One region of the Bacillus methanolicus genome, then DNA from elsewhere that is predicted to be linked to it. Evidence: riboswitches for the same ligand, from Rfam matches in the RefSeq annotation. Region 1 holds a riboswitch; the other holds the start of a gene.
What was found. Region 1 has a riboswitch for S-adenosylmethionine ahead of C0966_RS16345 (acetyl-CoA C-acyltransferase). Riboswitches for the same ligand answer to the same signal wherever they lie in the genome.
Positions count from the first base shown of each region.

Region 2: linked by a shared signal. The riboswitch ahead of C0966_RS11865 (O-acetylhomoserine aminocarboxypropyltransferase/cysteine synthase family protein) and the one ahead of C0966_RS16345 (acetyl-CoA C-acyltransferase) in region 1 are both predicted to bind S-adenosylmethionine.

Region 1 is NZ_PNFF01000002.1:928,727-933,151, reverse strand. It holds gene C0966_RS16350 (AMP-binding protein) at 1-893, opposite strand, end outside; gene C0966_RS16345 (acetyl-CoA C-acyltransferase) at 895-2,061, opposite strand; SAM riboswitch class I at 2,235-2,342, opposite strand; gene C0966_RS16340 (hypothetical protein) at 2,574-2,906, shown strand; gene C0966_RS16335 (nicotinate phosphoribosyltransferase) at 3,019-4,425, opposite strand, start outside.
Region 2 is NZ_PNFF01000002.1:19,605-24,029, forward strand. It holds gene C0966_RS11860 (methionine ABC transporter ATP-binding protein) at 1-926, opposite strand, end outside; SAM riboswitch class I at 1,124-1,237, opposite strand; gene C0966_RS11865 (O-acetylhomoserine aminocarboxypropyltransferase/cysteine synthase family protein) at 1,383-2,699, opposite strand; SAM riboswitch class I at 2,788-2,888, opposite strand; gene C0966_RS11870 (thioredoxin family protein) at 3,165-3,476, opposite strand; gene C0966_RS11875 (toprim domain-containing protein) at 3,478-3,843, opposite strand; gene gcvH (glycine cleavage system protein GcvH) at 4,035-4,418, opposite strand.

The sequences.
Region 1 (4,425 bases):
CCTGTATGTGTATGAACGGTTCCTTTCGGCCGTCCGGTCGTACCGGATGTATACAAAATCATGAAAGGATCATCGGAATCGACGAATTCGGTCTCAGTCGCCTGGGATGAATGGTTTCTAATTAACTCCTCATACCATATATCTTTACTCGGATTAATGGCAATGTTCCTGTTTAAGCGGTTCACAATAATGACTCGCTGCACCGATGGAGCCAGCTCAATTGCCCGATCAGCTTCCTCCTTCATCTTGACGGTCTTTCCACGGCGATAAAAACCGTCGGCTGTGATCAATACTTTTGCTTCTCCGTCAATCAGCCTTGATGCGACGGCCTCGGCCCCGTATCCTGAAAACACCGGAATAACAACCGCACCAATTTTTGCACAGGCAAATAAAGAGATTGGCACTTCCGGAATGGGCGGAAGGTAAATCCCGATGCGGTCTCCTTTAGAAACTCCAAGGGATTTAAGGGCAGCTGCAAGCTCATTTACTTTTTCGTTTAGTTCTTTGTAGGTAAAAGATATCGAGCAGCCATCTTCTCCTTCCCAGATCAATGCAATCTTATTACCTCTTCCAAGGCTGATCTGTTTTTCAATGGTGTAATAATGAAGATTGGTTTTTCCACCTGTAAACCACTTTGCAAATGGAATGCCTTTTTCTGTATTCAAAAGTTGTTCATACGGCTTTCGCCATGGTATTTCAAGCTCTTCAAGCACGCTTTCATAAAACCATTCAGGGTTCTGTATCGACTTTCTGTGGAGTTCTTCGATGTTAGGGATACTATGTTTTTTCATGAATAATTGGATGTTTGCATTTTCAATGAGTGTTTTATCAGGATACCACACCGGATCTTGCTGGTTGAGGAAATCAAAAGTTTCTTGAATATTTGCTGTCATGTTACCACCTCTCCGGAACTTCTACTAGGACTGCTGTTCCCTGGCCGCCCCCGCCGCAAAGTGCCGCAATTCCCTTTCCGCCGCCGCGCCGTCTTAATTCATGAACAAGAGTTAAGAGCAGCCGGAAACCGGTGCCTCCTAAAGGATGGCCGATAGCGATCGCTCCGCCGTTAACATTCACTTTTTCGTATGGAATCCGGAGCTTTTTGCAGCTGGCAATTGCCACACTGGCAAACGCTTCGTTAATTTCAAACAAGTCAATATCATTAACCGCAAGCCCCGTCTTCTCGAGGACTTTTTCAATTGCCAGAGCCGGTTTTAAATGGAGGCTCGTATCCGGACCCGCAATATCTGCCCAACCGATAATTCTTGCAAGAGGTGTGTATCCATGTTTTTCAGCAAGCGTCTCACTTGCGACAATTCCGGCACTTGCTCCATCTGACATTTGCGATGCGTTTCCTGCTGTAATCGTTCCATCTTCTGTAAAAACGGGACGGAGTTTCGCTAATCCTTCAATAGTGGTGTTTGGGCGAATGCCTTCATCTTCCTTTACCAATTCTTCATTTACGTATACAGGAGTGATTTCTTCCTGCAAACGGTTTTCTTTTAATGCTGAAAAAGCCCGTTGCTGTGAAAGGCATGCATATTCATCTTGTTCCTTTCGAGTGATTCCCAGTTCTTTGTTTTTCTTGTCAGTCAATACACCCATTGATTCGTTTGAGAGGGAGCACCATAGGCCGTCATTGATTAATGTGTCCGTAAACTCTGCTTTTCCAAGCGGGACACTTTTTCGCAAGTTGGCTGTGTGCGGAGCGTTCGTCATCGAATCATAGCCCCCTACTATGAATAACTGCCCTTCCTGTAAAGCAATCCGGCGGGCAGCATCCGATACGGAAGCCAATCCGGCAAGACAAACATTATTAAGCGTAATGGCAGGTACCGAAAGATCCACTCCCGCCTCTACGGCCACTTTTCGTGCCGGGTTTTGTCCTTCTCCGGCCTGAATTACTTGGGCAAGCAAAACTCCGTCTGCCTTTTTCGCTTCCGGAATCCGGCGAAGCAATTCCTTAACTGCGACGGTTCCCAGCTGTTTAGCTGTTACATCTGCGAGTTTTCCTCTAAATTTTCCAAATGGGGTGCGGACTCCTTCTAAAATTACGGTTGCCATACTCTCTTATCCTTTCCTGTTCAATTAATGGGTTATAAAAATTGTCCCCTAACCAAGAGGGTTTCGCACTAATCCAAAAACCTTATCCGGCGCCGAATTCTCATGGTACTATTATTATCAATAAGAAAAGCCTCTTTCATTCTGAAAGAGGCTACTGTTTTCCGTTCTGTTTCACCTTATCTTTCAGAATGAAAATCTCATTCTGCAGGATTTGGCACCGTTCCGTAAAGGAGGTTGCCGGACGTCATAGGGCCTGTTCCCTCGGTCACTCTTGATAAGAGTCTATTTTATTTTTTAACTTTCTTGATAGTTTGAATATTAAAACCCATTTGCGCTATTGTCAACTTAATTTTTTGCCAACAAAAATATAGAGAGCGTTTACATCATTGGTATTGTAAGGAAAAAAATTTTTTCTTTTCTGCGTTAATTTTTCAAGCCCTTTTCAGTGAAGTGTGTGCTTTCGCTCCTTTTTGGCGATAACAGTAATAATCAAAATGGAACGGAGGTTTCATATGCAAGGCATTTTTTTCATTAATGAGAGGAAAAGATTATTTGGCTTATCAATCAATGAAAGCATCCAGCTGCAGAAAGAGGCACTTTTCGATTTAGCAGAGAATAAAAAGATCCAAATGGTCAAGCTTAATCCCTATCAACTTTATGACCATTACACCATTCCGCATGCTCTTTTATATGATTTAAAGTTGAACAAACCGAATCTTGATTGCCTGGTAATGTACTCACCGGAAGTGATAGAAGATTATATTCATCTTTATCCCGCCCGGTGGATTTTGCTAAAAAGTTATTTTAACGAAATGATAACTGCCAGTTCCTGTACGAACTCTTAATTAATGATTAGAAAATCAGGAGGGAACAGGCCCCTCCCGTAAACATATAGACAAACTCTAAAAATCCATTCTATAATATTGTCATCGTCGAAAGAATCCAGACCCTTTCCTTTTAACTTTCCGTCATTTTCTTAACCTTCTCGCGGACTTCTGCGATGTTTCGTACTTTGTTCTCCCAGCACTTTTGGCTCAAGTCAACCGGATATACCTCAGGATTCATCGTGCGTTTGTATTCATCCCATAGCAAAGCGAGGTTTTTCCGGACATACTCGCGTGACTCTTCAAGGCATGGCAGCTCATAAACAAGCTTGCCGTCTACATAAATGTCTTCATGCAAATCTTTTGCGATAAAATTAGTGACTGATTTGCTTATGTACCGATGGACCGGATGGAACATTTTCAGGTGGTTTTCCTGTTGTGGATTCTCATCCTCCAGCGCAATGTAGTCCCCCTCTGCTTTGTTGCTGACAGTATTAATGATTCGATAAACTTTTTTTAGTCCGGGTGTCGTCACTTTTTCAGGATTGGATGAAATTTTGATTGAATCAACCATGTTACCGTTTTCATCTTCGATAGCGACAAGCTTATAAACAGCTCCTAGAGCAGCCTGATCGTAGGCGGTGATCAACTTCGTACCGATTCCCCAGCTGTTGATCTTCGCACCTTGGGACTTCAAGTTGCTGATCGTATATTCATCAAGATCGCTTGAAGCGACAATTTTCGTGTCATGAAAACCGGCTTCGTCGAGCATTTTGCGTGCTTCTTTCGATAGATAGGCAAGGTCGCCGCTGTCGAGACGGATCGCTCTAAAATTAATTTTATCTCCAAGCTCTTTCGCCACACGAATTGCATTCGGCACGCCTGAATGAAGCGTATCATACGTATCAACAAGGAAGACACAATCTTTATGAGCCTCCGCGTATTTTAGGAATGCAGTATACTCATCTTTGTATGCCTGCACCATAGAATGAGCAAGAGTTCCGGCAACAGGGATGCCAAACAATTTTCCGGCACGGACGTTGCTGGTTGAATCAAAGCCGGCAATATACGCCGCTCTTGTTCCCCAGATGGCTGCGTCCATTTCCTGTGCTCGTCTCGTACCGAACTCCATTACTTCTTCATCTCCGACAACTTGCTTGATACGGGCAGCCTTTGTTGCAATCAGCGTTTGGTAGTTCACGATATTCAAGAGGGCCGTCTCAATCAGCTGCGCTTCAGCAAGCGGAGCGTCAACCCTGAGAATCGGCTCATTCGCGAAAACCAATTCTCCTTCTTTCATGCAGCGGATGTTTCCGGTAAAGCGCAAGTCCTTTAAATAACTAAGAAAATCCTCACTAAAACCGATTTCTTCCCGCAAATATTCAATATCGCTATCGGTAAAGCGAAAATCTTGAATATATTGAATTATTCGCTCCAATCCGGCAAACACAGCATATCCGTTTCCAAACGGCTGTTTCCGGAAAAACATTTCAAATACCGCTTTCCGGTTATGGATGTTATCGCGCCAGTATGCCTCAAC
Region 2 (4,425 bases), 910 kb from region 1:
GTGCCATAAGACCCGTTTTGGGTTTGCGAAATTTTGCCCTGCAAAATATTCGCCGTAACCTGGTAATTACGTATAAGGTTTGTCATAAGCGGCTGTTGAGCAGCATCCCCGACAAACGTCAGCTTGACTACTTGTCCATGCGGATAGCTATCAAGCAAGTGCTGAACGGTTTCTTTTGTTTCCTCAGGTTCTGTAACCTGTTGAACAAACCTCTTTGTAATCGGCTGCTGAGGGTTCTTAAATACTTCCAGGACAGATCCGAGTTCAACGACTTTGCCGCCTTCCATGACCGCAACGCGATGGCATATTTTTCTGATGACATGCATTTCATGCGTAATCAGGACGATGGTTAAACCTAACCGCTTATTTATATCCACAAGCAATTCAAGAATGGAATCGGTTGTTTGCGGATCCAATGCAGATGTTGCTTCATCACACAAAAGGACTTTTGGATTGTTGGCAAGTGCCCTGGCAATACCAACTCTTTGCTTTTGTCCGCCGCTGAGCTGAGAAGGGTATGCATCTTCTCTTCCTTCAAGCCCGACAAGCTTTATTAACTCATCCACGCGTTTAAGCCGTTCTGTTCGATTGACTCCTGCAATTTCAAGGGGAAATGCGATATTTTCGCGAACGGTGCGAGACCAAAGCAAGTTGAAGTGTTGGAAAATCATGCCGATTTCGTGGCGGGCTTTTCGCAGCTCACTCCCTCTGATTTTTGAAACTTCCCTGCCCGCTACTGTGATGGAACCTTCTGTCGGAATTTCAAGACCGTTCAGCATCCGGATTAATGTACTTTTACCGGCGCCGCTATAGCCAATGACTCCAAAGATCTCTCCTTCTTTTATCTCTAGGTTGACATTATCAACCGCTTTCACTTGGCCGTGTTTGGAAGGATAAATCTTTTTCACGTTTTTTATTGTAATCAAATGATTCACCTTCTTTATATCCGAGTTAACACATAGATCGTTATCATTTTGTAATCTCAGGCTGCTTATTGGTGTTTCAACTTATATTTCAACAGGAGACGGAAATTCATTCGGCATTTCCGCTGCTCGCCCTGTTCGGATTATATAAAAAGCCTTTCTGCACATGAGCAGAAAGGCTTTATCATTATCTATCCTTTCTCTCATCTTTCAAAGCTTATGCTTTGTGTGAATTGGCACCATTTCACTGCATAAATGGCAGTGACGGTTGCCGGGTTTCATAGGGCACATCCCTCCACCTCTCTTGATAAGAGCGAAACATCATTCTCTATTCAATTAATAATTTAATAGATTTAAGCAACAATTAATTACAAACGTTATCCTATCACGGATATAAAAAGGTGTCAATGACATATTTTTGCATTATTATTTGTTGATTATAAGTCATTTTTTGAATTTCTAAGCTTTTGCGGAGAGTGATGTAATACCTGTAGCCGCTTCAATTGCCTGCTCAAGGTCTTCAATTAAGTCATCCACATGCTCGATGCCGACTGAAAGACGAATGAGATCCTCAGGAACCCCGGCAGCTTTTAATCCTTCAGCATCTAACTGCTGATGAGTAGTGCTTGCCGGATGGATGATTAAACTTTTTGCATCTCCGACATTGGCAACATGCGCCCAAAGTGTTAGAGAATTGATCAGTTTGGCGCCGGCCTCCCGTCCTCCTTCGATTCCGAAAACAACGATTGAGCCAGCTCCTTTTGGCAAATACTTTTCTGCAAGAGCTTTATCAGGATGGCTTTCATGTCCTGGATACAAAATCCATTTTACAGCCGGATGGTTTTCCAAATAGCTGACGATTTTTTGTGCGTTTGCAACGTGTTCTTTCATCCGCACATGGAGCGTCTCCAGACCCAAAGTGAATTGGAAAGCATTTTGCGGGCTTAATGCCGGGCCCAAATCTCTAAGAAGCTGAACACGGGCTTTTACAATATAAGCGAGAGGACCAAGCGCCTCACTGTAAACAATATTATGATAGCTTGGATCCGGTTCAGTGAAACCAGGGAATTTTGGTGAATTCCAATTGAATTTTCCGCCATCGACAATAATTCCGCCTAATGTTGTTCCATTTCCTACAATCCATTTTGTTGCAGAATGGATGACAATATCGGCTCCATGCTCGATTGGACGGCAAAGGTATGGGGTGGCAAATGTATTATCAATTATCAACGGAATTCCCGCTTCATGGGCAATATTTGCAACTTTTTCAATGTCCAGCACTCTTAAAGAAGGGTTCCCGATTGTTTCAGCAAAAACAGCCTTTGTTTTTTCCGTAATAGCCTTGCGGAAATTTTCCGGATCGGTAGAATCAACCAACTTAACATTGATGCCATATTTCGGAAGCGTAACAGTAAATAGGTTGTACGTTCCTCCATATAGATTGGAAGCTGCTACAATTTCGTCTCCTGCTTCAGCAATATTTAAGATAGCGAGAGTGATGGCAGTCTGTCCGCTGGCAAGTGCCAACGCGCCAACACCGCCTTCAAGCAATGCAACCCTCTCTTCGAATACTGTGACAGTTGGATTGTGAATCCGTGTATAAATATAGCCAGGCTCTTTTAATGCAAATAGATTTGCAGCATGTTCCGTATTCTTAAATTGATAAGCGTTATTTTGATAGATTGGCACAGCTCTTGCCCCTGTTACCGGATCAGGAGATAACCCCCCGTGAACTCCTAATGTTTCAAGGCGATAATTCTTTTGTTTTTCTGTCATCATCAACTCTCCTTAAAATTAATGAAAATTTTTTCAAAATATAGATAAAAAAACCCTCTTCCATAAGAAGAGGGGTCTTGATCATCTCTTCTTATCTTTCAGAGCGGCTGCTCTGCTGGAATTAGCACCGTGTATAAAACCGGTTGCCGGGCTTCATTGGGCCAGTCCCTCCGCCGCTCTAGATAAGATTATAATTTTTTCCGTCAAACTAGTTAGAATATTTAAAATGATATTATCATCTTTTATTCTCATAGTCAACTAATATTATCCTTTTAGTAAGAAATTAATTTCAGCATTAATATATTCCTTGTTATTTGTTAATACCTCTATCACACGTTCGACATTAAAAATAACAATACCGATCATTTCCCGAGAAATATGTCAAATCATACAACTTCACGATTATTCTAGTTTTATTTAGTCTAAAAAAAAAAATGAACCAGGATTAAAACACCTGATTCTTCATTAACTTAATGTCGTTTTAATTTTATCCAATAAATAAGGAACAGAACGAAGAGCATAGATTTTTTCCATCAATTCCCCATCTTTTACCAAAAGTAAACACGGCACACTTTCAATTGAAAGCTCTTTTGCAAGATCGGGCATATAATTTAAATCCGCTTTACCGAAGGGAATCAACGGCAGTAATTCTGAAACAACTTCAAGCATCTTTCCTCCAACCTGGCATGTTCCGCATAAAGGAGTATAAAAATAGATCGCTGCTGTTTTTTTATCTTTCACTGAATTTTTTATATCTTGCTGTGTCCATTCCTTCATCTTAAAAATAATCATCCTTTTTTAAATAATGGGTGTGAACATCAATGTTCGCTCCTAATAGTACGGTTGCTAAATGATGTTCCGGCGCAGTCGCTACTTCCCTGTACATCCTGTCAATGTATAAATGTTCAGCGTTAGGAAATTCCCTTTTTAATAGCTTGCGCAGCTTTTCACCTGCTTCATCTGAATCAACAAGTATATAAACATCCTTTTCAAAAAGGAGATCAATCCATTCATCAAGCTTTGTCATACTGATTGTTCCATTTGTGCAAAAAATTTCAACAGGCTCCTTTACAATGCTTTTGACTTTTCTTTTATCAGATTTTCCTTCAACAATTAAGACTTTCTCAATTTTTTCTTCGATCATCTTTATCACCTGTGAATAGAGTAATATTCTTACATCACCATATTCAGTTTTCGTTCTTTTTGTGTAATCTCCTCCATTGCAGATAACTCTATTGTTACTTATTTTTAGAATGATTGCAAAAGACAAGCCTTGGAAATACGTTTGTAAAAATCATGAAAAAAACGCCTTGAAACTTCAAGGCGCTTTCAAAATTAATCTTCTTTTATCATTTCTTCATATTGTTCAGCTGTCATTAAGTTGTCGACTTCACTTATATCAGATGGTTCGATTACAATCATCCATGCTTTTTCATACGGAGATTCATTTACAAATTCAGGGTTGTCATTCAATTCTTCATTTACTTCTACAACCGTGCCGCTAATCGGCGCATATAATTCGGAAACAGTTTTTACAGATTCGACGCTACCAAATGGCTCATCGGCAGTCACTTTGTCTCCTACTTCAGGAAGTTCAACGAAAACAATGTCGCCGAGTTCTGACTGTGCAAAGTCAGTGATTCCTACGCGCACCTTGTCCCCTTCTACTTTTACCCACTCGTGCTCTTCAGAATAACGCAACTCTTTTGGTGTATTCATATGATAA